DNA from 2 places in the Rhodococcus sp. NPDC056960 genome. Region 2 is predicted to be linked to the other one. Evidence: riboswitches for the same ligand, from Rfam matches in the RefSeq annotation. Region 2 holds a riboswitch; the other holds the start of a gene.

What was found. Region 2 has a riboswitch for S-adenosylmethionine ahead of ACFTWF_RS06785 (putative leader peptide). Riboswitches for the same ligand answer to the same signal wherever they lie in the genome.
Region 1: linked by a shared signal. The riboswitch ahead of ACFTWF_RS09365 (bifunctional o-acetylhomoserine/o-acetylserine sulfhydrylase) and the one ahead of ACFTWF_RS06785 (putative leader peptide) in region 2 are both predicted to bind S-adenosylmethionine.

What each region holds. Positions count from the first base shown of each region.
Region 1 covers NZ_JBHURF010000005.1:53,638-59,038, forward strand. Annotated here, with positions in the region: gene ACFTWF_RS09350 (exodeoxyribonuclease III) at 1-396, opposite strand, end outside; gene ACFTWF_RS09355 (MFS transporter) at 432-1,658, opposite strand; gene ACFTWF_RS09360 (NADP-dependent isocitrate dehydrogenase) at 1,810-3,033, opposite strand; SAM riboswitch class IV at 3,308-3,428, shown strand; gene ACFTWF_RS09365 (bifunctional o-acetylhomoserine/o-acetylserine sulfhydrylase) at 3,545-4,828, shown strand; gene ACFTWF_RS09370 (homoserine O-acetyltransferase) at 4,825-5,401, shown strand, end outside.
Region 2 covers NZ_JBHURF010000003.1:326,057-331,457, reverse strand. Annotated here, with positions in the region: gene ACFTWF_RS06795 (ABC transporter permease) at 1-861, opposite strand, end outside; gene ACFTWF_RS06790 (ABC transporter substrate-binding protein) at 865-2,514, opposite strand; gene ACFTWF_RS06785 (putative leader peptide) at 2,658-2,741, opposite strand; SAM riboswitch class I at 2,746-2,839, opposite strand; gene ACFTWF_RS06780 (NtaA/DmoA family FMN-dependent monooxygenase) at 2,887-4,281, opposite strand; gene ACFTWF_RS06775 (LLM class flavin-dependent oxidoreductase) at 4,297-5,355, opposite strand; gene ACFTWF_RS06770 (LLM class flavin-dependent oxidoreductase) at 5,352-5,401, opposite strand, start outside.

The DNA of each region.
Region 1 (5,401 bases), on a different contig from region 2:
GGAGTCCATGAACCGCTCCTTCTCCTCCTGCCGCGGTGTCTGGGCCTCCCCGGAGGGCAGGTACAGACTCGCCACGGTCAGGTCGTCGAAGTCGGCCTCGAGGTACCGGCCTGCGGCCGCGAACTCGTCGTCACCGTGGCCTACCCGGAACGCGTCGGCCGGCCTGCGGGACAGGATCGCGACGCCGTTGCGTCCCTTCGACGACGGTTCCGCGGACACCAGGTTCCATCCGCCCTCCAGGGCGGGCGCGAGCGTCTCGGCCAGTTGCTCGTCGGACGCCCGGGTCTCCTGCAGACACACGACGTCGGCCTCCGTGCGCTCGATCCACTCGGTGAGCCCCTTGCGGGCGGCGGCGCGAACGCCGTTGACATTGACGGTGGTGATGATGTGTGGCACGGCAAGCACCGTAGCGGACGCGTACGACAGCGCGGCTACCGAGACGAACGGGCGCTGCGGCGTTCCATCGCGACCGCCACGGTGAGAACCACGAGACCCGCGACGGCGAGCAGCGCACCCACCGCGGCGGGCGCGGTGTAGCCGTAGCCGGCCGTGATGACGACGCCGCCGATCCACGCCCCGAACGCGTTCGCGATGTTGAGTGCCGCGTGGTTGAGCGAGGCGGCGAGGGTCTGCGCGTCGGCGGCGACGTCCATCAGCCGGGTCTGCAGTCCGGGCACCATCGACGCTCCCGCCGCACCGACGAAGAACACGAGCAGCAGCGCCGTGTACGGGTTGTGGGAGGCGGTCACGAAGATCCCGAGCAGCACCCCGAGCGCGGTCATCGAGGCGAACAGGCCGGGAATCAGCGCCCTGTCGGCGAGCTTGCCGCCGATCAGATTGCCTGCGACCATGCCCAGCCCGTAGATCATCAGGGCCAGCGGCACCAGCGACCGTGACAGTCCGGCGACGTCGGTGAGCGTGGTGCTGATGTATGTGTAGACGGCGAACATGCCACCGAAACCGACCATGCCGATGATCAACGTCATCCACACCTGCGGGCGGCGCAGGGCACCGAGTTCGGTGAGGGGATTCGTCATCCGCATGGCGGCGAGCGCGGGCACCCACGACCAGATCGCCCCCAGGGTCACCACACCGATCACCGCGACCAGGGCGAAGGCGCTGCGCCAGCCGAGCGACTGGCCCAGCCACGAGGCGACGGGCACGCCGACGACGTTGGCCACCGACAGTCCCATCATGACCAGCGCGACCGCCCTGGCCCGCCGGCCGCGGTCCGCGAGGTGCGCCGCGACGAGGGCCGCGACACCGAAATAGGCGCCGTGCGGGAGGCCCGCCACGAACCGTGCAACCATCAGCACCCCGTAGTTCGGTGCGAACACGGTGGCGGCGTTGCCGATCGTGAACGCTGCCATCAACGCGATCAGCAGCGTCTTGCGGGGCACCCGCGCGGTCAGGGCCGCGATGAGCGGCGCACCGACGACCACGCCCAGCGCGTACGCCGAGATGACGTGCCCGGCGATCGGCTCGGTGATGCCGAGGCTCGACGCCATCTCGGGCAACAGGCCCATCGCCACGAACTCGGTGGTCCCGATCCCGAAGCCGCCGAGAGCCAGCGCGATCATGGCGAGCGTGCGGACGGACGGATGCTGGGCGACGACACCGACGGGACCGGACGGGCGGGCAGGCGCGGAAGTAGTCACGAAGAAGAGTCAACGACCGCACCCCGGGATCTCTTCCCGCGTCCGCCGTGGGGTGAGCACACTCACTTCCCCGGCGCACCTCCCCGGGAGACGACGAACGGGACGCCCCGACGTGGGGAGCGTCCCGTTCCGTACTGCCGTCGTGCGGTGTCTACTGCTCGGCGATCGCCTTCTGGAGATTGATGTCCAGCGTGCCGAGGAACTCCTCGGTGGTGAGGTAGCCCTGGTCGCCGCCGACCAGCATCGCGAGGTCCTTGGTCATCTGGCCGCCCTCGACGGTCCTGATGACCACGTCTTCGAGTTCCTGCGCGAAGCCGATGACGTCGGGGGTGTTGTCCAGCTTGCCGCGGTGTTCGAGTCCACGGGTCCACGCGAAGATCGACGCGATGGGGTTGGTGGACGTCGGCTTGCCCTGCTGGTGCTGACGGTAGTGACGCGTCACGGTGCCGTGCGCGGCCTCCGCCTCACACGTCTTTCCGTCCGGGGTCAGCAGCACGGAGGTCATGAGACCCAGCGAACCGAAGCCCTGCGCGACGGTGTCGGACTGGACGTCGCCGTCGTAGTTCTTGCAGGCCCAGACGTAGCCGCCCTCCCACTTGAGCGCCGACGCGACCATGTCGTCGATGAGGCGGTGCTCGTAGGTGAGGCCCGCCGCGTCGAACTCCGGCTTGAATTCGGTCTCGTAGACGTGCTGGAAGATGTCCTTGAACGCGCCGTCGTACGCCTTGAGGATGGTGTTCTTCGTCGACAGGTACACCGGGTAGTTCTGCTGCAGGCCGTAGTTGAGCGAGGCGCGCGCGAAGTCCTCGATGGACTTGGTGAAGTTGTACTGACCCTGGACGACGCCGCCGCCCTCGGGGAAGTTCACCAGTTCGTGCTCGATCGGCTCGCTGCCGTCCTCGGGCGTGTAGGTGATCATCACCTTGCCGGGACCGGGGACCTTGAAGTCGGTGGCGCGGTACTGGTCACCGAAGGCGTGACGGCCGATGATGATCGGCTTGGTCCAGCCCGGAACCAATCGCGGAACGTTGGAGATGATGATCGGCGCGCGGAAGATCGTGCCACCGAGGATGTTGCGGATCGTGCCGTTGGGCGACCGCCACATCTTCTTGAGGCCGAACTCCTCGACGCGCGCCTCGTCCGGGGTGATGGTCGCGCACTTGACGCCGACGCCGTGCTTCTTGATCGCGTTGGCGGCGTCGACGGTCACCTGGTCGTCGGTCTCGTCCCGGTACTCGATGCCGAGGTCGTAGTACTCCAGATTCACATCCAGGTAAGGATGGATCAGCTTGTCTTTGATGAACTGCCAGATGATGCGTGTCATCTCGTCGCCGTCGAGTTCGACGACGGTGCCCTCAACCTTGATCTTGGACATGGGTGCTTCGCGTCCTCCTAGGAAGATTCCCTGGTTACACGGTTGCGGGCGCACTTCCTGAGTGGGTCCGCGAACGGTTCGCTTATCAAACGTAGACGGTCACAGCGGCCCCTGGGAGACCGCGCTTTAACAAGACAAGCGTACTGCTATGCGCCGGGCCCGCAACCCACGGGGCGCCGGAAGCCACCCCTACCGACGGGTAACTTTTGCCTGCTCGTGGCCCTGATCGGTGCCGTTTCCGGTCGTTCGACCCCAGCCGCTAAGATTCACCACAGGTCATGAGTGCCAGCAACGAGCCCCGGCTAGCTGGCCGGCAACCCTCCACCGCGGTGGGGTGCCCCGGGTGATGACCTGGTTCCCTGATTCATACAACAGTCGGGTGACAAGCGCGGGTCCGACATCGGAGGTTCATGATGTGTTGTTGTTGTCGTAGATAGACCCCAGACAAGCCCTGCGCGCGAACGGACAGCTCGTCGTCCGCGCCTCGTCAGACCACTGGAGTAGACAGCACATGACCGAGAACTGGTCGTTCGAGACCAAGCAGATCCACGCCGGGCAGACGTCCGACGCGACCACCAAGGCGCGGGCGCTGCCGATCTACCAGACCACCTCGTACACGTTCGACAGCACCGATCACGCTGCCGCGCTGTTCGGTCTGGCCGAACCGGGCAACATCTACACCCGCATCATGAACCCCACGCAGGACGCGGTCGAGCAGCGCATCGCGGCCCTCGAAGGCGGCGTCGCCGCGCTTCTGCTCGCGTCGGGTCAGGCCGCCGAGACGTTCGCGATCCTGAACCTCGCCGAGGCCGGCGACCACATCGTCTCCAGCCCGCGGCTCTACGGCGGCACGTACAACCTCTTCCACTACTCGCTGCCCAAGCTCGGCATCGAGGTCTCGTTCGTCGACGACCCCGACGACCTCGAGCAGTGGCGCGCCGCCGTCCGCCCCAACACGAAGGCGTTCTACGGCGAGACCATCTCCAACCCGCGCAACGACGTCCTCGACCTGCCCGGCATCTCCGGGGTCGCGCATCAGCACGGCATCCCGCTGATCGTCGACAACACGGTGGCCACCCCCTACCTGATCCGACCCCTCGAGCACGGCGCGGACATCGTGGTGCACTCCGCCACCAAGTACCTCGGCGGGCACGGCACCGCGATCGCCGGGGTCATCGTCGACGGCGGCACGTTCGACTGGACCCAGGGCCGCCACAGCAACTTCACCACGCCCGACCCGAGCTACCACGGTGTCGTCTTCTCCGAACTCGGACCGCCCGCGTTCGCCCTCAAGGCACGCGTGCAGCTGCTGCGCGACCTCGGCTCGGCGGTCTCCCCGTTCAACGCGTTCCTCATCGCGCAGGGCCTCGAGACCCTCAGCCTGCGCATGGAACGCCACGTGTCGAACGCGACCGCGGTCGCCGAGTACCTCGACGCCCGGCCGGATGTCGTATCCGTCGGATACGCCGGGCTCACGTCCTCGCCCTGGCACGAGCGGGCGAAGCAGATCGCCCCGAGAGGCGCGGGCGCCATCGTGACGTTCGAGCTCGCCGGCGGCATCGACGCGGGCAAGAAGTTCGTCAACGCGCTCACCCTGCACAGCCACGTCGCGAACATCGGCGACGTCCGGTCACTGGTGATCCACCCGGCGTCCACCACGCACTCCCAGCTGACCCCCGAGGAGCAGGCCGCGAGCGGCGTCACTCCCGGACTGGTCCGGCTGGCTGTCGGCATCGAAGGGATCGACGACATCATCGCCGATATCGAGACCGGACTTACGGCGGCGGCATCTTGACAGTGAGCGCAATACAGAACCTGCCCGTGGCGGACGGACGTCTCGGCACCCTGGACATCGGCCCCCTCGAACTCGAGAGCGGAGAGGTCCTCCCCTCGGTGACGCTCGCCGTGCAGCGGTGGGGTGAGCTGTCCCCGAACCGGGACAACGTGGTGCTCGTCGAGCACGCCCTCACCGGTGACTCCCACGTCACCGGACCCGTCACCGACGAGCACCCCTCCCCCGGCTGGTGGACGGGAATGGTCGGGCCCGGCGCGCCGATCGACACCGACGAGTGGTGTGTCGTCGCCACCAACGTCCTGGGTGGCTGCCGCGGCACCACCGGTCCCGGTTCGATCGCCGAGGACGGTCGCCCGTGGGGCAGCCGCTTCCCGGAGATCTCCATCCGCGACCAGATCGCCGCCGAGAAGAAGTTCACCGACCTGCTGGGCATCGAGAAGCTGGCGTCCGTCGTCGGTGGTTCGATGGGCGGAATGCGCGCACTCGAGTGGGCCGTGACCTACCCGGACCGGATCGCGTCCGCGCTCGTCCTCGCCGTCGGCGCCCGCGCGACCGCCGACCAGATCGGCACGC
Region 2 (5,401 bases):
GGAACTCAGCACCACGATCCCCTGGACCACGGGTATGTCCTGCGCCATCACCGACGTCTGTGTGAGCCGCCCGACGCCGGCCCGCGAGAACACCGTCTCCACGACGACCGATCCGGCCAGCAGATTGCCCACGAGCACACCGGCGATGGTGAAGGCGGGAATGCTCGACAGCCGCAGCGCGTGCCGCGTCTGGATTCGCCGGCGCGACGCGCCCTTCGCCCGCGCGGCCTCGATGAACGGCTGCCGCCACGTGGTCTGCAGACTCGCCGCGAGCACCTGGGCGATCACCGCGCCGGTCGGCAATGCCAGCGTCACCGCGGGGAGCACCAGAGCGGCGACCCCCTGGTCTCCGAACGCTGGGAAGGCCTTCAGCCGGAACGAGAACAGCTGCAGCAGAATCAGACCCACCCAGAACGTCGGCACCGCGACACCGAGCGGCGGCAGCGAGAACAGCAGGTTTCGCAGCCACCGGATGCCTGTGTAGGTGGCGAGGAACGCGACGGACGTCCCGAACGCCACGGCGAGGACGAGCGCCGCGAAGGCCAGCGCGAGCGTGCTGGGCAGCGCGTTCCCGATCGCCTCGGTCACCGATTGCCCGGTGGCGATGGAGTACCCGAAGTCGCCGCGCACGGCATGGCTCAGCGAGTTCCAGTACTGCACCCACACCGGCTGGTCCAGGCCGTACCGCGCCTGCAGTTCCGCGACGGCGGCCGCGTCGACCGTGGTTCCTGTGGACGCCGAGTCGACGGCGATGCTCACCGGGTCGGACGGCAGCAGGAACAGCACGGCGAACGACACGGTGAACGTCGCCCACAGCACGGCGACCGCCTGCAGAACCCGGAGTCCGAGGTAGCGAATCATGGCTCAGCGTCCGCTGATCCAGGTGTCGAAGAACTGGAGCCGGGCCGAGGCCTCGAACTTCAGGTTCTGCACGGTCGGGCCCGCGCCGATCGCCTGCGACAGCTCCACCGTCGGGATCCACAGACCGTTGCCCAGCACCTGCTGCTGGGCGTCGGCGAGGAGTGCGCTCCGCTCGGCGGTGTCGGTGGTGGCCAGCTGCTTCGCCAGCACGTCGTCGAGCGCGGGAATCGCGTTCCGGCTGTTCAGGTTGCGACCCTCGAGACCGAACTGGGTGCGCAGGATGTCACCGTCGGCGCGAGTGCTGTTGTAGTAGGTGGCGTCGAAGTCCTTCGAATTCTGGCGGGCGGTGGCTTCCGGGGTGGACACGAGGTCCAGTTGCAGATCGACGCCCACCTCCTTCAGCTGCTGCTGCACCAGTTCGAGGATGGCCTGGTTGCCGGCGAACACCGAACTGAACAGAACCGGGAAACCGAGCTTCTGGCCACCCTTCTCGCGGATGCCGTCGGCGCCGGGCATCCAGCCGGCCTGATCCAGAATCGATTTCGCCTTTTCCGGGTCGTACGTCACGTCCGGCAGGGCGACGTATCCCGGGGTGCGGCTCGCCAGCGTGCCGGTGGCGGGCTTGAAATTGGGGCCGAGCACGGTGTCGACCAGTTCCTGCCGGTTGATCGCCGGGACCAGCGCGCTGCGGACGACGGGGTCGACGAGCGGTCCGCGGGTCACGTTGGGCTGGAAGCCGAACGGGGTCCCGGGATTCGACGTGGTGAGCACCCGTCCGCCCGCGCCCTCGATCTGCGGGGCGTCCTGCGGCAACGCGTCGCTGATCGCGTCCAGCTGTCCCGAGGACAGGCTGCCCGTGCGGACACCGGATTCGGGGACGACGCTGAACTCGATGGTGTCCAGGTAGGCCTCGCCGTCGTGGCCGAACACGTCGGAGCCCCAGTCGTATCCGGCACGCTTGGCCAGGGTGACGGATTTGTCCTGCTGGTAGTCGGCGTATGTGAACGGTCCGGTACCCGAGATGTCGCCGGTGCAACGCTCTTCGGCGGACTTCGCGACGGAACTGTCGGACAGGATGCCGAGCTGCGGGGTGGACGACGCCTGCAGGAACTGCGCGTTGGGTGCGGCGAAGTCGACCTGCGCGGTCAGCGGGTCGACGACGGTGGTGCCGGTGTACCCGGTGAGATAGCTGGCGGCCAGTGCGGCCTTGGCCCCGGTGAGGGTGTTGACGACGGCGTCGAGGTTCTTCTTCACCGAGTCCGCGGTGAAAGGTGTTCCGTCGCTGAACGTCACTCCGTCCTTCAGGTGGAACGTGAAGGAGGACGCGTCGGCGTCGGTGTCCCAGCTCTCGGCCAGCCACGGCTTCAGTTCGCCCGTCTCCGGGTCCTGATCGGTGAGCGAGTCCACCACCTGACGAGCCACGTAGATCGTCTGGTTCGTGCCCGACTGTGCGGGGTCTGCGCACGTGGGTGCCTGGGACAGGCCGTAGCGGAGGGTGCCGCCGGGCTGCGGCGGTCCCGCATCCGCCGCGGTGGAACTGCCGGAACCGCCACCGCACGCGGTGAGCGCCGTGGCCAGCACGGCGGCGGCGCCGATTCCCGCGGCGATGCGGGCACCGCCGCGGGAGGACGAGGACAAAGGTACTGAGGGCACCGAGAACTCCGTGATCTCGAAGAAGTGCCGTGCGCGCTGCCCGTCGTAGGGGCAGCGCTCACGCGCACAGGAAGGTGAAAGGCACCGGATCCGAGGCGGATGCGGTGTGACGAACCGGAACCCCGAGGTGGCGGGGTGGCGGGTCAGCTGAAACAGATGGAGGTGGACAGCCGGCAGAGATCGACGTGCAGGCGCCCCCAGGCGCTCACGAAGCCTTCGGTCAACATGGTTCCTCCATCGATCCCGGCGGTAGCACCCGCACCCGCAGGACGGGGGGTTGCTGCGACGTCAACGAGCCAGGTCTCTCGGTCGCTCTGGATGGTCGTTACCGAGTGTAAGAGATCGTCGGTCGCCGCGCCACACGGGCCCCGGCTACCCGGTGGCCTGCCGGGGTGGAAGCTCCCGCCGCGACAGCGGGGGCCGGAGACCGAGGTGCTCGCGCAGGGTCGAACCTTCGTATTCCGTTCGGTACGAACCACGCTCCTGCAATTCGGGTACCAGCAGGTCGACGATGTCGTCGAGTCCGGTGGGCACCAGGTACGGCGAAATATTGAAGCCGTCCGTCGCTCCGCTGCGCACCCAGCGGGTGAGTTCGTCGGCGACCTGATCGGGTGTGCCGGCGAAACCGGAACGCTGGGTGGTGGCGATCGCGACCTGGCGCAGCGACAGGTTCTGCGCCTCGGCCAGGGCACGCCATTCCCGCGCGATGGCGAGCGGATCCTTCCCGTCTCGCGCCGCCCCGCGGGTGACGGAGATCGGTGCTGGGACCGGATCGAATTCGGGCAGTGGACCGTCGGGGTCCCGATCGGACAGGTCGCGACCCCACACCTGCCCGACCAGCGACAGAGCCGTCTGGCCGGTGTACTGGCCTTCGAGGACCCAGCGGACCTTCTCCTCGACCTCGGATGCCGTCTCCGCGAGCACGATCTGCGTGCCCGGCAGAATCTTCACGTCGTCCTCGGGGCGTCCGGCACGGCGCAGTCTCGCCCGGATGTCCTCGGCGAAGGCGAGCGCGTCGTCGAAATGAGTTCCGTGCCGGGAGAAGATCACCTCGGCGCGGCCGGCCGCGAAGTCGCGGCCCGCCGGGGAGTCGCCGGCCTGGAAGATGACGGGGTGGCCCTGGGCACTGCGCGGCAGGGTCGGGGTGATCGCGACGTCGAATTGCGACGTCCGGCGCGTCACCTGCTGCACTCCGTCCGGGGCCACCCACGTCGGCGCGTCGGTGCTCGTCGCGACCGCGTCGTCGGCCCACGCATCCCAGATCGCGCGAGCGGTGTCGAGGAACTGGCCGGCCCTCTCGTACCGGTCCAAGTGGTCGAGGAAGCCGCCGCGGCGGAAGTTCTCGCCGGTCCAGGCATTGTCCGTGGTGACGGCGTTCCAGCCGGCCCGGCCACCGGACAGCAGGTCCAGCCCGGACAGCCGCCGGGCGAGGTCGGCAGGCTCGTTGTAGGTGGTGTTCTGGGTGGCCACCAACCCGATGTGCCGGGTGATGCCGGCAAGCGCCGCGAGTTGGGTGATCGCGTCCGGGCGGCCGACGATGTCGAGATCGAGGATCTTGCCGCCCTGTTCCCGCAGGCGCAGGCCCTCACCGAGGAAGAAGGCGTCGAACAGGCCCCGCTCGGCGGTCAGGGCGACCCGACGGAACGTCTCGAAGTCGATCTGCGAACCGCTCGACGGGTCCGACCAGATGGTGGTGTGGTTGACACCCTGGAAGAAGACACCGAAATGCACCTGGGCGCCGGGTCTGGCGTACGAATTGTCGGTCATGGTCTCCACAACCTTTCAGCGAGAGGAGTCTTCGAGGCGCTCCGCCCGGAAGCGGTTGACGGGACGGTCGAGGCCGAGCGTGCCGCGCAGGGTCGCACCGGGAACGGGACGGTGGGCGGCACCGGCGCGCAGAAGTGCCGGGATCACGTACCGCGCCAGCACCGGAAGATCCTCGTCGACGACAGCGGGATGCAGTCGCACACCGTCGACGTGCGCATCCAGTGCGCGCAGCAGTTCCACCAGCCCGGAGGCCTCGCCCGCGAACGACAGCCGCCCGCACGGCGGGGCGGGCGTGGTGGCGCCGAGTGCCACGTCGAGTTCGGCGAACACGAGCGCCGCCCCGCGGTCCTTCGCCCGTGCGGCGGCGTCGGCGATGTCACCGGGTGTAGCCCCGGACACCAGCACCACGTCGACCTGGGACGGATCGGTCCGGCCGTCGAGTCCGAACACCACCAGTTGCCCCTGCGGCGGTCGCGGCACGATGGCCGGGCCCTTCACCGAGTACGTGTCGCCCCGGAAGTCGACGTAGTGCAGTCGGTCTCGGTCGACGAAACGACCGGTCGCGTAGTCGCGGATCACCGCGTCGTCTTCCCAGGAGTCCCACAGGTTCCGGACCACCGTGATCGCGTCCCGCTCCTCCCGGGCGAGGTCGGCGGGTGCGGTGACTGCAGATCGTCCCAGTGCGTCCGCGACCCGGGGGTCGGTGTCGCGGGAGGCGATCCAGCCGCCGCGACCGCGCGATGCGTAGTCGAGTGTCGCGAGCTGGGAGGACGTGTGGAACGGCTCGGCGTACGTCGTGCCGACCACCGGTACCAGGCCGATCGTGCTCGTGGTCGCGGCGACGAACGCCGCGCGGTTCACCGCGTCGATCCGGCCCACGGGTCCCCCGTCGGCGCCGGGCGGCAGAAGCGAGTCGTCGAACGTGGCGAACGTGAATCCGGCGTTCTCGGCCGCCGCGACCCGGTCCGCCACGGTGTGCCCGGTCAACAACCGGTCGGGTGAATGACCGGCTCGCCGCCACGCTTCGGGATGGGCGCCTTCGCCGTCGAGTTCGATACCCAGAAAGAGGCTCATGCGTGTCCCTCCACGGTGTGCGCCGCGAGAGGGCGGCTCGGAATGG